One region of the Gottfriedia sp. OAE603 genome, then DNA from elsewhere that is predicted to be linked to it. Evidence: riboswitches for the same ligand, from Rfam matches in the RefSeq annotation. Region 1 holds a riboswitch; the other holds the start of a gene.
What was found. A riboswitch is a leader RNA that binds a small molecule or an ion and turns the genes downstream of it on or off. The one in region 1 is predicted to bind thiamine pyrophosphate.

Region 1 (8,325 bases):
TCATTAATGTCTTCAACACCTTCAAGAGTTGCAGCTAATTGCGCTTCTACTTCATCTTCCACTTTATCTTCAAATGGATCTACTCTTTTTTCTACAGGCTCATTAACAGCTTGCATCACATTTTCTACTTTCTCTTCTACTTCTTCTGCAGCGTCCCCAGATACTACCTTTGAAGCACCTTTAACCGTTTCAAACTTGTTGATTGTAGAGTCTTTAATTTCAATCCACTTATCTTTAACAAGTTGAACGTTATCTTCTAATTTTTCAACAGAATTCTGAACAACCTTCAGTTGAGAGCGAACTGCTCCTTTTACTAATTCTGGATCTTCTTTAATTTGATTTAATTTCTTCGTTACACTTTTACCTTTTCGTGAAATTTTTTCACGATTTTCTTTGTTCAGTAAAGTAACTCCTGCACCAATTGCGACTCCGACAAGAATATTGCGTAAAGCTTTGTTACGTTTTGACATTCTACATCCTCCTCTAAACAGTTAGTTGGTGTTGCTTTAAAATATGCTGAAGTAAATGTGAGCAGCCTTCCTCAACAATGTTATATACTTCATCAAAATTTCCCGTATAATACGGATCAGGTACTTCCTTCCATAATGAAGATGGTACGTAATCTGAAAGGAGTGATATTTCTCCTATAGAATTATTTCTTGCTAAATTCATTAAATCCTCTTTATTCTGTGCATCCATAGCAACAATATAACTAAAATATTTAAAGTCATTATCTGTCACTTTTCGAGCTTTCATACCATCGCAATTTATGCCTTTTTGACCTAGTAATTCCTTTGTTCCCTTGTGTGGTGGGTGACCAATATGCCAATCTCCAGTACCTGCAGAATCAATCACAAATTGTTTTTCTAACCCTTTTTCTGTCACTATCTGACGAAAAACAGCCTCTGCCATTGGCGAGCGACAAATGTTTCCTAAACAGACAAATAATACATGAATCATTTCGATGTCTCCTTCAAATTATTTACACTTTTTGCCAAAATTTAGCTGTTAGTTTCGATTTCATTCTACACTTTCTAATTTAAAAAGAAAAGGAAAGCTAAAGTGAATAATTTAACTTAAAATCAACAAGATTATACTCATAAAGAATATTTTCTAGTAAGTACACTGATAATTCATTGATTTAACCATAGCAATAGGGCTTACTTTCTTTTTATGCTTAAAATTTTTAACTTTAATCGTATAAAATGATTGTATTTTTAAAACACATTGACTATATTTAGTATTGACAACTAAATGTACGATGAACCACAAGGGGAGCCATGAGGCTGAGAGTGAATAGTATAACTATTCTTACCCTTCGAACCTGTTAGTTAATACTAACGTAGGGATGTGGCACGATGAAAAAGTAACCCTGGGATCATCATGCTACCAGTGTTACTTTTTTTATTTTTACCATTCCTCTCCCTAATTTACACTTCCTTTGAAAGAGTTATCCAAAACTCTATTCCAAAGTGCTTCATTTACAATGAGTGTTGTCAAAGAGAGATAAGGGGGAATCTTTTATGAGAAATTCAAAAATACAAATGATGGTTGAAATTGCTATGTGTGCAGCCTTAGCAATGGTTTTTGATTTACTGCCATTATTTAAAGCTCCACAAGGTGGATCTGTGTCGTTATCAATGCTTCCTGTTTTTTTAATCGCATTTCGATGGGGAATTAAACAAGGTTTAATAACTGGCTTATTACTTGCTGCACTACAATTAGTAACCAACTTTTATTTTGTTCATCCAATCCAAATATTATTAGATTACATCATTGCTTTTACTGGTCTAGGTTTAGCTGGTATTGTTTACAAACAAGTGAAAACTAATTTAACGAGTGGCAATAAAGTAGCTGTAACTATTTTTATTTTAGTAGGTACTTTTATTGGTTCACTAGTCCGTTTTATCTGTCACTATATTTCAGGAGTCGTGTTTTTTGGTTCATACGCTCCAAAAGGAACACCAGTATCATTATATTCTTTAGTTTATAATGCATGGTATATGGTTCCTTCATTTATCATTTGTGCAATCATTTTAATATTTTTACTTTCGACAGCTCCAGTTCTTGCAAATGTTAAAAAGAATCAAGCTGCTTAAGTTTCATCATTCATTTACTCATTACCCTACTCTTTCTTGAGTAGGGTTTTTTACTATTCTTGGCCGTTTTCAAAGCGAATTTGCAGGCAAAGAATAGATTCTACTGACTGACTGAAAACACTTGCCTCTCGAGTCGTAAAGCCTGATGAGTAGCGGGATTACCTTAAGGTAATGAGCACCGCAAGCAGGCGAAGCAACGAAGAAAGCGAGCGTTTGTCAGCAGTCTAAGTAAAATATTCATAAAATTATTGAACACTTTGTGAACTATAGTTATTTGCTCCAATCCTCCCTCATATAAATAAATACAGTAAAAAATATCAAAGGAGGTTTAAGCTTTGATTTATGACATCCTCATTTTCTTCATTTTTACGATTATTCTTTTAGGTGGTATTGGAGCATTTTTCATGCTATTAAAAAGTTCATTACAAGTGGACGATGAACATCTCATTGATGCTAAACCTCCCCATACTGAAAAAGGGGATCATTCTAATTGAAAAATTTGTAAAATCATTCATATAATGGATGGTTTTATTTTTTTTTGGAACATTATTTCCTATAAATCGTTAATTTTACTAATTGTTCACTTAGTTATCAAATATTACCATGACTATTTCTACTCAATATCATATATGATGGTTGTACATGATTATCGTAGACACCATGAACTCTTGACTTATCAGAGGAGGAATTTTAAATGGATACGCCCATCACAAAAACGACTGTAGATGTATTAAACAAACAATTAGCTGACTGGAATGTGTTATATGTAAAATTACATAACTATCACTGGTATGTTAAAGGAGGAGACTTCTTCACTTTACATGCTAAATTCGAGGAACTATACAACGAAGCGAGTATACATATTGATGAGCTAGCAGAGCGTGTATTAATAATTGGTGGAAAACCACTTGCTACTATGAGAGAATATTTAGATACTTCTGGGATTAACGAAGCTAACAAATTAGTGAAGGCAGAAGGAATGGTTCAAGATCTAATTCATGACTACCAATACTTAATAGAAGATTTAAAAGATGGCATGGAAATTACAGATTTTGAAAACGATTCTGTCACACATGATATGTTACTAGCAATTCGCGAACAACTTTCAAAACATGTTTGGATGTTAAATGCATTCTTAGGTTAATAAAAAACAGTGTATAACTTCATTGAATGATTCATCATTCTCTGTTGCTTACACTGTTTTTTCTATTATTACTTGTTTTCGTCTGTAAAAAAGATGGTTCTTTTCGTTTAAACAAACATTTGTTTAATTTATCTGGCCTCTTTCATATCCATTGTTAATATCGAATATATGACTTTTATTGGTTTTAAAAATCAAAAAACGATTGTAATGATACAACTTATAATGATTAGTGCAAAAGATTCTTACTGATTGAAAACAAAAATGCTATTTATCTCAATTTATTAATAGAATGTAAAGTATATTGTTCTATTCTATGAGTAAATCAACACATTCTAGTCGTAATTACCTACATGAACTAGGTGAAAGTGACTAGGGATTTCCACCTACCTATCCCATATATCCTATTATATTTTCCACAAAATTACATCAATAATCGACACGATTCTTCTTAATTCTCTATCACCTATTTATCACTTTATTTCCAATTACAACGAATTTCTTCTAACTAATTTAAGCTCTATTACTTCCTCTTCTTCCAGTATTCATCGCAAATTTTCAATGATTTTAATTATTACCCTCATCATTCCGACCCATTTTTTACCAAAGTCGAAATACAGAAAATAATGAAATTAGCTCAAAATACCTATAAGTTGTAGCAATTGTTTTAATATTGAAACATTTGCATAATATATATTATACTTATGAAAATTCTAAATAAACTAACAATTTCCTTACAATTACGCGAAAGGAGACTAATAATGTCAAAACCTCTTTTGGAAATTGAGCATTTAACAACATCATTTCGTATTAGTAATCAGTATTACCCAGCTGTAGATGATGTTTCGTTAACTGTTCACGAAAATGAAATATTAGCAATTGTTGGTGAATCTGGCTGCGGTAAAAGTGCTTTAGCTCTTTCAATTTTAGGCCTTCATCAAAATAAACGTACCAAGATGGAAGGTTCCATCAATTACAAGGGAAGCAACTTATTATCATTATCTGATAGTAATATGAATAAAATTCGAGGTAAAGAAATCGGAATGATTTTCCAAGAACCTCTTACTGCACTTAATCCATTAATGACAGTCGGTAAACAAATTGAAGAAAATTTGGATTACCATACAAACTTATCATCCTCACAAAAAAAAGAACGTGCTTTACAATTACTTGCTCAAGTTGGAATTCCAAAGCCTTCAATTACATATAAGCAATATCCACATGAACTTTCTGGTGGTATGAGGCAGAGGGTTATGATTTCTATTGCGATTGCCTGCAATCCATCGTTTATTATCGCGGACGAGCCTACGACTGCACTAGATGTAACGATTCAAGCACAAATATTGGATTTACTGAAAGAAATTCAAAAAGAAACAAAACTTGGTATTATCTTGATCACACATGATTTAAGTGTAGTTGCTGAGGTCGCTGATCGAGTAGCCGTAATGTATGCGGGTCAGATTATAGAAACGGGAACAGTTGAAGAAATTTTCAATCAACCTTTACACCCATATACTCGTTCTCTATTAAACTCTATACCTACTACTCATTCAAAAAATCAAAGACTTCATATTATCGAGGGTACTGTTCCACCTTTAGATAAATTACCAAGAACGGGTTGCCGTTTTAGTCACCGCATTCCGTGGATTCAATCTTATGCTCACGAGGAGCAACCAGGTTTACATGAAGTAACACCAAACCATTATGTCCGTTGTTCTTGTTATAAGCATTTTCATTTCAAGAATGAGAAAGGAGCACCGATTGTAAATGTCTCTATTAAAGGTTGAAGATCTAAAAGTACATTTTCCAATACGTGGTGGAGTTTTCAGAACAGTTGTTGATTATGTTAGAGCTGTAGATGGAATTTCATTTGAATTACGAGAAGGTGAAACATATGGTTTAATCGGTGAATCTGGTAGTGGTAAGTCGACTGCTGGTAAGGCGATTTTACAGTTAACAAAAGCAACTGGCGGAAGTATTGAGTTCGAGCAAAATGATCTAATTTCTTTAAGTAAAAAGCAAATGAGAGCATTTCGAAAAGAAATTCAAATGATTTTCCAGGATCCATACTCTTCATTAAATCCTAAGAAAAGAATCATAGATTTAGTTGCAGAGCCATTAAGAAATTTTGAAAAACTATCGCCTGATGAAGAGCGAGAAAAAGTACTTTACTATTTACAAAAGGTTGGATTACCTCCAGAAGCGCTTTTCAAATATCCACATGAGTTTTCCGGTGGACAGCGTCAACGAATTGGTATAGCTAGAGCTTTAACTTTACAACCAAAATTAATCGTTGCAGATGAGCCAGTTTCGGCCCTTGATGTTTCTGTACAAGCACAAGTACTAAACTTTTTACAGGACTTACAAGAGGAATTCAAATTAACTTATTTATTTATTGGTCATGACCTTGGTGTTATTCGTCATTTATGTGATCGAATTGGTGTTATGTATCGTGGAAGGCTTGTTGAAGAAGGAACAACAGAAGATATTTTATCTAACCCACAACATATTTATACAAGACGTCTGATTGCAGCCATTCCGGATATTCGCCCGGAAGTAAGAGCAGAAAAAATTAATGCAAGACAGGAAGTTCGAATTGAATATGAAAAGAACTCTTCTTCTTACTTTGATGCAAATGGCCGTCCTTTTGATTTAAAACCAATATCTGATACTCATCGAGTAGCACTTCCATAGAAAGGAGAAAGCTATATGTGGAAATTTTTACTTCGCAGAGTGCTCATTATGATTCCTCAAATGATTATTTTGAGTATATTAATTTTTGCACTCGCTAAAGCGATGCCAGGTGATGCTCTTACTGGTAAACAATTGGATCCAAAAGCATCTCCAGAACGTATCGCTGAGATTCGAAAGCAGATGGGATTAGATGATCCTGTGCAGGTTCAATATGTTAATTGGATAAAAAATGTAGTAAAAGGTGATTTTGGAATCTCTTACACGCATAAACTAGCTGTAACGGATGTTATCGGAGAACGAATTGGAAATACTGTATTACTTGCTCTTTGTGTTTTTATCCTTACATATATTTTAGCAATCCCACTCGGCATAATAAGTGGTCGATGGAATGATACCTGGGCAGACAAACTCGTCACCGGGTATAACTATATTGGTTTTGCAACACCATTATTTATCTTTGGACTTATCGTATTATTTATCTTTGGTTTTTATTTAGATTTATTCCCTACTGGCGGTAGTGTTGATCCGCAAATTGATAATGGAACTTTTGCTTATTATATGAGTAAACTTCAACATCTTGTCCTGCCTTCAATGGCCGGTGCCCTAATCTCTACAGTTGGAATTTCACAGTATTTACGTAGTGAAATTATAGATACGAAGGTCAAAGACTTTGTCAGAACAGCTAAGTCAAAAGGTGTTCCTGAATCTAAGATTTATTCAAGACATATTCTACGAAATTCATTTTTACCAATCGCTGCTTTTTTAGGTTATGAGATTACTGGTTTAATAGCTGGATCTATCTTTTTAGAATCAATTTTTGGTTACCCAGGAATTGGACAGCTCTTCATTAAATCTGTGATGCTTCGCGATTTTACAGTTGTAAACGCGCTTGTACTTATGACAAGCTTAGCAACATTATTTGGAACATTGATTTCTGACATCATATTAAGCATAGTTGATCCTCGTATTCGGATCGATTAAGGTAGGTGAAAATAATGGAATTGAAACTTGAAAATCAAAAACAACTAATAGAAAAATCAAAAAGTCCCTCTGGCTTTAGTGTCATCTGGTCAGAGTTCAAACGTGACCGAATGGCATTAGCGTCACTAATTATTTTGAGTCTAATCCTAATTACTGTTTATGGTGCATCGCTTATTTTAGACCAAGACCAAATTACGAAGGTAGACTTCCTATCAATCTATCAACCCCCTTCTTCACTACATTGGCTTGGTACTGATTATGGCGGACGTGATGTATTTGGACAATTAATTATTGGAACGAAAAACTCTTTTACAATCGGATTATTTATCACGATCATAACGAATATTCTAGGTTTATCATTAGGATTAATTGCTGGCTACTTTGGTGGTTTGGTTGATGGTATTGTCATGCGCATCATCGACTTTATCCTATCTCTGCCAACATTAATGTTAATCATAGTATTTGTAACTGTAGTACCAAAATTTACGATTCCTAATTTCGTGTTAATTATGAGTATTTTCTTATGGACAGGTAAAGCAAGGCTGATTCGCTCAAAAGTATTGTCTGAAAGTGAATTGGATTACATTGCAGCAGCGAAGGCTCTTGGAACACCTAACTGGAAGATCATATTAACTCATTTATTACCAAATGTAAGCTCACTGATTATTGTAGCATTTACCCTAAACTTAGCTGGAAATATCGGAATCGAATCTGGTCTTACCTTCTTAGGATTCGGATTACCTGAAAGCACTCCAAGCTTAGGTACACTCGTTGCATATGCAACAAACCCAGACGTTCTACAGAATAAATGGTGGATTTGGTTACCTGCATCGGGCATGATTTTAGTGCTCATGCTAAGTATAAATTTTATCGGTGAAGCGCTAAAGCGTGCAGCTGATGCAAGGCAAAGAAGAGGTTAAACAACTTTAAGGAGAGTGAAATTATGAAAAATGTAAAAAGCTTTTCAAAAGTATTAAGCGCAATGGCTGTTTCTATGTTAATCCTTTCAGCTTGTAAAGGTGGAGATGACAAGCCAACATCAGCTAAACCTACAGAAAAAGTAGAAACATCTGCATTTCCTGTAAAAGTAAAAAATGATAAAGAAGCAATTGCTGGTGGTGTGTTAAAGTATGGTTTAATTTCTGATACGCCATTTGAAGGTATTTTAAATACTGTATTTTATGAAGGTCAACCAGACTCTGAAGTATTACAGTTCTTTGATGAAGCACTACTTTCAACAGATGAGAACTATGTATATGATCAAGATGGTGCAGCTACATACGAGTTAAGTGAAGATAAAAAAGTAATCACTTTAAAAATTAAAGATAATGTAAAATGGCATGATGGTAATCCAGTAACTGCAGAAGATTTAGAATATGCTTACCTAGTAATTGGTAGCCCTAAATACAC
Region 2 (8,325 bases), 3.0 Mb from region 1:
TCTTTACTGGATCAGCAGCATCAGAAACAGCAGTATTTAGTAACACGCCATCCGCACCTAATTCCATAGCAAACGCTGCATCTTTAGGTGAACCAATTCCAGCGTCAATAATAACAGGAACGGACGATTGTTCAATAATAAACTTCAAATTTAAAGGATTTAAAATACCTTTTCCAGACCCTATTGGTGATGCGCCAGGCATGATTGCATGGACTCCAAGTTCTTCAAGTCTTCTTGCTAAAACGACATCATCGGATGTATAGGGTAATACGATAAATCCTTCTGAAAGTAACATTTCAGAGGCTTTTAACGTTTCTATTGGATCCGGTAAGAGCGACTTGTCGCAACCAATTACTTCAACCTTTACCATGTCACATAGCCCTGAAGCTTTTGCCAGTTTGGCGATTCTAACGGCTTCTTCAGCTGTTTTTGCCCCTGCGGTATTTGGAAGAAGCTTATATTTCGTTAAATCTAATTGTTCAAGAAAGTTTGGCTGAGATTCCTCAAATATATTCATTCTCCTAACAGCAAATGTTAATACTTCCGTTTCAGATGCCTCAATAGCCTTTTTTTGAATATCAAAAGAAGGGTATTTGCCTGTACCTAGAAATAATCTTGAATGAAATGAATGTTTTCCAATTGTTAACATCATTAACCTCCTCCTACAAAATGTATTAATTCTACAATATCTCCGTTTGAAAGAGCTGTAGTACCGTACAGTTCTCGATACAATATTTCTTTATTCACTTCTACTACAACGATTCTATTTTCTAGTTGATAAGAAAGAAGTAAATCTTTTACTGTGAAAATATTTTCAGCTAGCTGAATACTTTTGCCATTTAATTGGATGATCAAACGTTTTACACCTCGCCTTAAAATTATCGATTCACTTTAAACGCTTCTACCCACTCAGTTCTAATCTTTCTTTTAAGAATAAAATCTCGAATCATTTTGCCCGTTTCAGGAGCAAGAAGAATGCCATTGCGAAAGTGTCCAGTTGCAAAAAATATATTGTCATCATCAGGGTGTTTTCCGATATATGGTTTTTGGTCAATGGTTTGTGGTCTTAAACCTCCCCAAAATGATTCAATGGTCATCTTGGTCATATCAGGTAGCATCTTTTTGGCAGTTTCAATTAATGATTCAATACCTAGTAGGGTTGGTTTTTCATCCCATTCGTTATGAACCATCGTTGCACCAATAACAAGTTTTCCGTTGTTTCTAGGAACAATATAGTTATGATCATGGAAAATTGTGTGCTCCAACGTCAAATGTTCACTTGTAACCGATAGACATTCTCCCTTAACTGGGATAAGACGATTATTTAATCCGAGCTGCTTGAAAAAAGAAGTGCTCCAAACCCCATTTGCAATGACGATATTATCAGCTGTAAATTTTCCATTTGTAAAATGAATCATAAATGTATTTTCAATTTTTTGAATGTCTAAAACACAAGTATTTTCGTGTATTGTAGCTCCGAGCACTTGTGCACTTTTGCAAAAAGCCATACAAACAGAAATGGGTAGGACACTTACATCATCTTCTATATATGCTGCTCCAATTATATCTGTTGTTATATTAGGTATTTTCCTTTGAATTTCAGTTGGTTCATACCACTTGACCGTTGATTGAGAAAGAAGGGAAGCTAATTGGATTTTATCATCGTCATTATAAGCAAGTTTAAAAATCCCACCTTTTTTCAGCTCAATGTCGATATGACTTAGTCTCTTAAGCTCTTCATTCAGTTCAAAATAAGCTAGTTGACTGCTTCTTGCAAAAGGTAAGAAAATCTCTGAATCATTGCACTCAGAATGAGCTCCGAGCATGCCTGCTGCAGCGCTAGTTGATTTCGAACCAATCGTTTGTGCTTCGAGTATGGCAACGTCTATTTTTTCTTTTGCTAAGTAATAAGCGATGGAGCATCCAATGATTCCACCACCAATTACGATTACATCAAAATGTTGTTTCATAGATTACTAGTGCACCTCTCCATATATTTTAGAGCAGCATCACGCGAGTTTTCAGAAGAAAAAATACCCGACATGACTGCAATTCCATCTACCTGACACTCTTTTAGTATAGGAAGATGATCAGGAGCTATCCCACCAATTGCGTAAACTGGAATTGTAAGAACTTTTTTCATCTCAGTTAACTGATCAATTCCATTTGGACGTAAACCTTTTTTGCAATTTGTGTTAAAGCAATGTCCATAAATGACATAATTGGCCAGATCCTTCTCAGCTTGAATAGCCTCTGCTACTGAATGGACTGAGCGACCGACGTTCATTGTTGGATATTGTTCTTTCACTAACTTGACCGGATGCCCGTGAGTTGGCAAATGAATGTTTATTAGATTGGTAAGTAAAGCTATATCTAATCTGTCATTCATGACGATCTTGTTCATAGGAACTTTGTTATGCCTTAAAAGATTTAATAGGGTATGTAATTCCGAGCTGCATTTAGATTTTTCTCGTATATGAACTAAATCAACAACATCATGTATTTGAATAATCTTTGAAGCAAGTTCATGAACAGAATACATATTATTCGTTACTGCAATTAGCTTCAAATTTGCTCCTCCTTTTTGAAAAATAGGGTGTATGTATTGTAAATTTCGTTTTAAAACAAGAAAAACCACTTTCCTAAAACTGGAAAGTGGTTTGTAAGATACACAAATAAACGCATAAAAAGACATTGCGCCACTTTCCTACGCAGGTACGAACCTGTTCAGGTTATGAGGGTTTAAAAGTAACTACTTTATTCTCAGCCCTTATCAAGGGATCCCCTAGTGATGAATACACTATGAAAATTAAATTTAGCATAGCATAAAAATAAAATAATTCAAGATTAAAAAAATGATAGTTTGTAAATATTATGTCAAAAGTTAGCAAAATAGACACTTAAAGATATAATAAAAAATAATTTTTTTATGTGAAAATAGTGAATGTTTCCAGGTATAGATATGAATTTTCATCCAATCCTGTAAAATTTTAGGTAAATAAAATGATTTACAAGATTGCTTCATAGGTTTATATTAAGTCTGTACAAATGAATAGTTTGACTAGGGGTGTCCAATTAGTTGGGCTGAGAGAGAAACGCGCTTTAAGTTTCTTAACCCTCAGGACCTGATCTGGTTCATACCAGCGTGGGGAAGTTAGCGTTTATTACAGTAGTGATCATTTATCACTATTGTAGTCAAACTAACCATTAGCCGGGTCTTATATTTTTAAGATACGGCTTTTTTTCATGCTTATCGTGGATTGGATTTTGTTCTTTTTAATCACATTAAAAAGGGGAAATCATAATGAACAATTCTGTAAATGAAATGAATTTTTCAATCATGTCTAGCTTTTCGGGAAGTAAAAAAGTATATGTAGAAGGATCAAGACCTGACTTGTTGGTTCCAATGCGTGAAATCAAATTAAGTCCTACAACTGGATCATTTGGGGAAGAGGAAAACGCTCCTGTACGTGTTTATGATACAAGTGGTCCTTATACCGATGAAAGCGAAACAGTTGATATTCGTAAAGGACTTAAGTCTATAAGAGGAAAATGGATTATTGAGCGTGAAGATGTAATCGAGTATGAAGGTCGGAAAGTAAAGCCGGAAGATAATGGCTTTAAAAGTGAGGTTGTACAGAAAAATATAGAGGTCTTCCAAGGACTAGATAGAAAACCATTACGAGCAAAAGATGGTGCAAATATTACGCAGTTACATTATGCACGACAAGGTTTGATTACGCCAGAAATGGAATTTATCGCAATTAGGGAGCATGTTACTCCTGAATTTGTCAGATCTGAAGTAGCGAGAGGGAGAGCAGTTATTCCTTCAAATATAAATCATCCAGAGAGTGAGCCAATGATTATTGGTCGTAATTTTCATGTGAAAATCAATGCCAATATTGGTAACTCAGCTGTCACTTCCTCGATTGAAGAAGAGGTTGAAAAAATGACTTGGGCAACACGTTGGGGAGCAGATACTATGATGGATCTGTCTACCGGAAAAAATATTCACACGACTCGTGAATGGATTATTAGAAATTCACCAGTACCCGTTGGAACAGTACCAATATATCAGGCACTAGAAAAAGTGAATGGAATTGCTGAAGACTTATCATGGGAAGTATTTAGAGATACATTAATCGAACAAGCGGAGCAAGGTGTCGACTATTTTACAATTCATGCTGGTGTACTTTTACGCTATATACCGTTAACAGCAAAACGTGTAACAGGTATCGTTTCTAGAGGTGGATCAATTATGGCACAGTGGTGTCTTGCACATCATAAAGAAAATTTTTTATATACTCATTTTGAAGAAATATGTGAGATTATGAAACGATATGATGTTACATTTTCACTTGGTGATGGATTAAGACCCGGTTCCATTGCAGATGCAAATGATGACGCTCAGTTTGCTGAATTAGAAACACTTGGGGAGCTAACGAAAATAGCTTGGAAGCATGATGTCCAAGTAATGATTGAAGGACCAGGTCATGTACCAATGCATTTAATTAAAGAAAATATGGATAAACAATTAGAGATTTGTAATGAAGCTCCTTTTTACACGCTTGGACCACTTACGACGGATATCGCACCTGGCTATGATCATATTACTTCTGCAATAGGTGCTGCAATGATTGGCTGGTTTGGCACAGCAATGCTATGTTATGTAACACCAAAGGAACATCTTGGATTGCCGAATAAAGAAGACGTTAGAGTAGGAGTCATTACTTATAAAATCGCAGCACATGCAGCGGATCTAGCAAAGGGGCATCCAGGAGCTCAAAAACGAGATGATGCACTGTCAAAAGCAAGATTTGAATTTAGATGGAGAGATCAATTTAACCTATCACTGGATCCAGAAAGAGCGATGGAATATCATGATGAAACCTTACCTGCTGAGGGTGCAAAAACAGCCCATTTTTGTTCGATGTGCGGTCCAAAGTTTTGTAGTATGAGAATTTCTCAAGATATTAGGGATTTAGTAAATGAAAAGGATTTTGAGTTAGCGATTGATGAGGGTCTAAAAGAAAAGGCTGATCAATTTAGAAAAAATGGTGGGGAAATATACCAATGATTGAATGGGGGAGCCTCGAATGAACCGGGTGAACCAAATAGCAAAACAATTAAAAGAGCTAGAATTCGAAGTGAATCAACTGAAAAAAGAATTAATAAATATCCAAAAAATTTGTGAACATGAATTTCAAAAGAACGATTATATACAGGTATGTACAAAGTGCCACTATATTGAAAGTCTATATTGGTAAGCTTAACAAATAACCTATACTTAGTTTGCAAAAATAAACCTCCATTTTTGGAGGTTTATTTTTATTAACGACCTAACAGAACGTTAAGTCATTCAATATGAAAAATAAAATATATGAAAATGAGAAAGTAAGCACAAAAAACTAATTGACAATGATTATCATTATTGTTAATATTTTAACGTTATTGATAATCGTTTTCAATAAATGAGGTGGCAAATAAGACGACTTATATACTCTAAAAATTTACCAGATAGTAACAACATGATATTTAGATGAAGACCAAGAGGATTCTTTTTCTAGGCAAAAGAAATGGAGATTAATTAATGGAAAATATGATGCATCAATTAAAAGAAAAGGTATTTCAAGCTTTATTTACACTGATGAGAATTCTTTTTGGAGTAGGATGGTTATTTGCTGGTATCACAAAAATTTCAGAAAAAAATTGGTATAGCGAACCTGGCGTCTTTATTAAAAATTATTTTATAATGGCACTTGAAAAGCCTAATGTCCCAGTATTTTATAAGTATTTCATTCAACACTTTGCTTTAAAGCATTATATGTTTTTTAATTACACGATTCCAGTTGTACAAATTATAATCGGTATTTTATTGATCGTAGGTTTAATGCTACTTCCTTCAATACTGATTTGTCTTTTCATGCATATTAATTTTATTCTTTCAGGCAATATGAACTTAATCAGTCTTACACTTTATACCAGTGCTTTTGCAATTTTACTTTCTTTAGACCGTAGTTATGTATTAAGTTTAGATCGTTACATAGGATTTGAGAAATATATTCATGCTAAAAGACAAAAGATTGTGGTGGAAAGAAATTATCAACAATCAGAAGTTTTGAACGCTTAAATTTTTTTAAAAAATGTAAATAAAAAACCTCTTGAATATTTTCAAGAGGTTTTATAGTTTTTAGTTATTACCAAGCGCCATAGCCGCCTCCAAAATGATCACCTGCGAAACAAGCTGCTCCAACAATGATCAATAGGATGAATAATACAACAATCAGAGCAAAGCTGTTATGATGTCCATATTCACTACCCATTCGTTAAACCTCCTTCACTCTAAATTTTTAGGGGCTTTCAAAAACTTCCCTGTAAGGGGAATGTAGCAATATTACAATTAGGAGAGGTGGATAATGTATCGTATGTTTTTTTGATAACTATGGAACTAGTCTATACACTAAATAGGCTTTAACCCAATAATAAATAAGAAATGTTTGCGAAAAAAATAGACTGCATTTTATGCAGTCACTAATGTTTTGTGAATCTAAAACTTATATAAAAGGTATCCCATTATTAGTTTCTTTTGGTGTTGAAATTGCTGAATCTATAACATATCCGTTAGCGAATTTAACCGCTATTGTTCCTAAATATGTATCAGTAGGCTGAAGTGTTTCAGTACAAGTAAAATAGCGAATATGTACAACATCAACTGTATCTTTGCTAATCTTTTGACATGCAAGTTAAATTACTCAAACGTTTTAAAGCAACTTCTCTTTTCAGGCCAATGATGTCTTTTTTAATAAAAGATTCATAGTAATTTTTTAAGGGGAACATGTCATCAACTCCTGCTCTTCATCCTTCACGTTGATTCAAAATTATTTGTAGATTGTGGTGTTTCCTCGTATGGTATTTCATGTTTTGTTTCTACGATTGGTATTTGATCAATATGCTCAGGGATTTTGCCAGAATTGGTATGATCATACACTCCGAATTGACTAGAGGAAGATACATTCTTTTTGGTCAATTGATAGATCATTAAAATACTGATTGAAATAACCAAAATTCCTATAATATAACTCATTTCAATTCACTCCTACATTTGATTGGCATATATTTTCATTCTATTTTTCATATTTATTATAAATTCAACTATTAAGATATCATACCTGTTCAAACAAAAAAAATATCCCATTATAGTTGCCTATAATGGGATATTTTTTAATTAAGCTGAGTGTTCTGAATCATTTAGTTTGTTTTCTGGATTTAAACGGCTATTTCTGTAACCGTAAGCAGCGTAGATGATTAAACCAATTACTAACCAAACTACGAAACCTTTCCAAGTAAATGCTGACAGTTGAAGCATTAAATATACACAGAATACAACAGCTAGAACTGGGACTACAGGTACCCATGGAGTTCTAAAGCCACGTTTTAAATCTGGTTGAGTTTTTCTTAATACTAAAATACCAAGTGATACAGCTGAGAATGCGAATAGTGTACCAATATTAGTTAATTCTGCTAATTTACTTAATGGGATTAATCCAGCGAATGCAGCTACTAATCCACCTGTAATCCAAGTACTTACTACAGGTACTTGAGTTTTCTTGTTAACTTTAGACATTTTTTTAGGAAGTAAGCCATCTCTACTAATTGCGTAGAATAAACGAGTTTGTCCAAACATCATTACCATTAATACTGTTGTAATACCGATGATTGCGCCAAGAGAAATGAAACCTGCTGCCCAATCTTGATGGATGAAGTTTAAAGCAAATGCAACAGGATCTTTTACGCCTAATTGATCGTATGGAACGATACCTGTAAGAATTAATGAAACAACAATATAAAGAATCGTACATACTGCTAATGCAGAGATAATACCAATTGGTAAGTTTCGTTGAGGATTTTTAACTTCCTCAGCAGCAGTAGATACTGCATCAAATCCAAAATAAGCAAATACTACAACAGCTGCTCCAGCTGTTACGCCACCAAATCCTTTTGGCATAAATGGTGTCCAGTTCGTAGGCTCAACATACCAAACGCCAATTGCGATGAAAAGTAATACTACAGCTAATTTGATAATAACCATTATAGTGTTAAGTTTAGCTGATTCTTTAACACCTCTAGTAAGAACAAAAGTTACGATTAAAACAATGATTACAGCTGGTAAATCTATATAAGTTCCGTTACTAGGATCAAATGCACTTGTTAATGCAGTTGGAAAATGAATTCCAAATCCTGATAATAAACTTTGGAAGTATCCTGACCATCCACTAGCAACTGCAGATGATGCTAGTCCATACTCAAGTACCATATCCCAACCTA

Region 2: it holds a riboswitch for thiamine pyrophosphate, as region 1 does, so the genes downstream of both, ABID96_RS03450 (thiamine phosphate synthase) here and thiT (energy-coupled thiamine transporter ThiT) in region 1, are expected to answer to the same signal.

The regions. Positions count from the first base shown of each region.
Region 1 covers NZ_JBEUNN010000001.1:3,663,808-3,672,132, forward strand. Annotated here, with positions in the region: gene ABID96_RS18550 (hypothetical protein) at 1-470, opposite strand, end outside; gene ABID96_RS18555 (low molecular weight protein-tyrosine-phosphatase) at 484-960, opposite strand; TPP riboswitch at 1,262-1,366, shown strand; gene thiT (energy-coupled thiamine transporter ThiT) at 1,524-2,099, shown strand; gene ABID96_RS18565 (hypothetical protein) at 2,435-2,593, shown strand; gene ABID96_RS18570 (Dps family protein) at 2,794-3,243, shown strand; gene ABID96_RS18575 (ABC transporter ATP-binding protein) at 4,002-5,027, shown strand; gene ABID96_RS18580 (ABC transporter ATP-binding protein) at 5,008-5,934, shown strand; gene opp4B (oligopeptide ABC transporter permease) at 5,950-6,915, shown strand; gene ABID96_RS18590 (ABC transporter permease) at 6,930-7,835, shown strand; gene opp4A (oligopeptide ABC transporter substrate-binding protein) at 7,859-8,325, shown strand, end outside.
Region 2 covers NZ_JBEUNN010000001.1:683,265-691,589, forward strand. Annotated here, with positions in the region: gene ABID96_RS03435 (thiazole synthase) at 1-649, opposite strand, end outside; gene thiS (sulfur carrier protein ThiS) at 652-855, opposite strand; gene thiO (glycine oxidase ThiO) at 879-1,970, opposite strand; gene ABID96_RS03450 (thiamine phosphate synthase) at 1,967-2,569, opposite strand; TPP riboswitch at 2,688-2,797, opposite strand; TPP riboswitch at 3,054-3,169, shown strand; gene thiC (phosphomethylpyrimidine synthase ThiC) at 3,302-5,077, shown strand; gene ABID96_RS03460 (hypothetical protein) at 5,097-5,267, shown strand; gene ABID96_RS03465 (DoxX family membrane protein) at 5,591-6,130, shown strand; gene ABID96_RS03470 (YjcZ family sporulation protein) at 6,198-6,323, opposite strand; gene ABID96_RS03475 (hypothetical protein) at 6,863-7,084, opposite strand; gene bcaP (branched-chain amino acid transporter BcaP) at 7,226-8,325, opposite strand, start outside.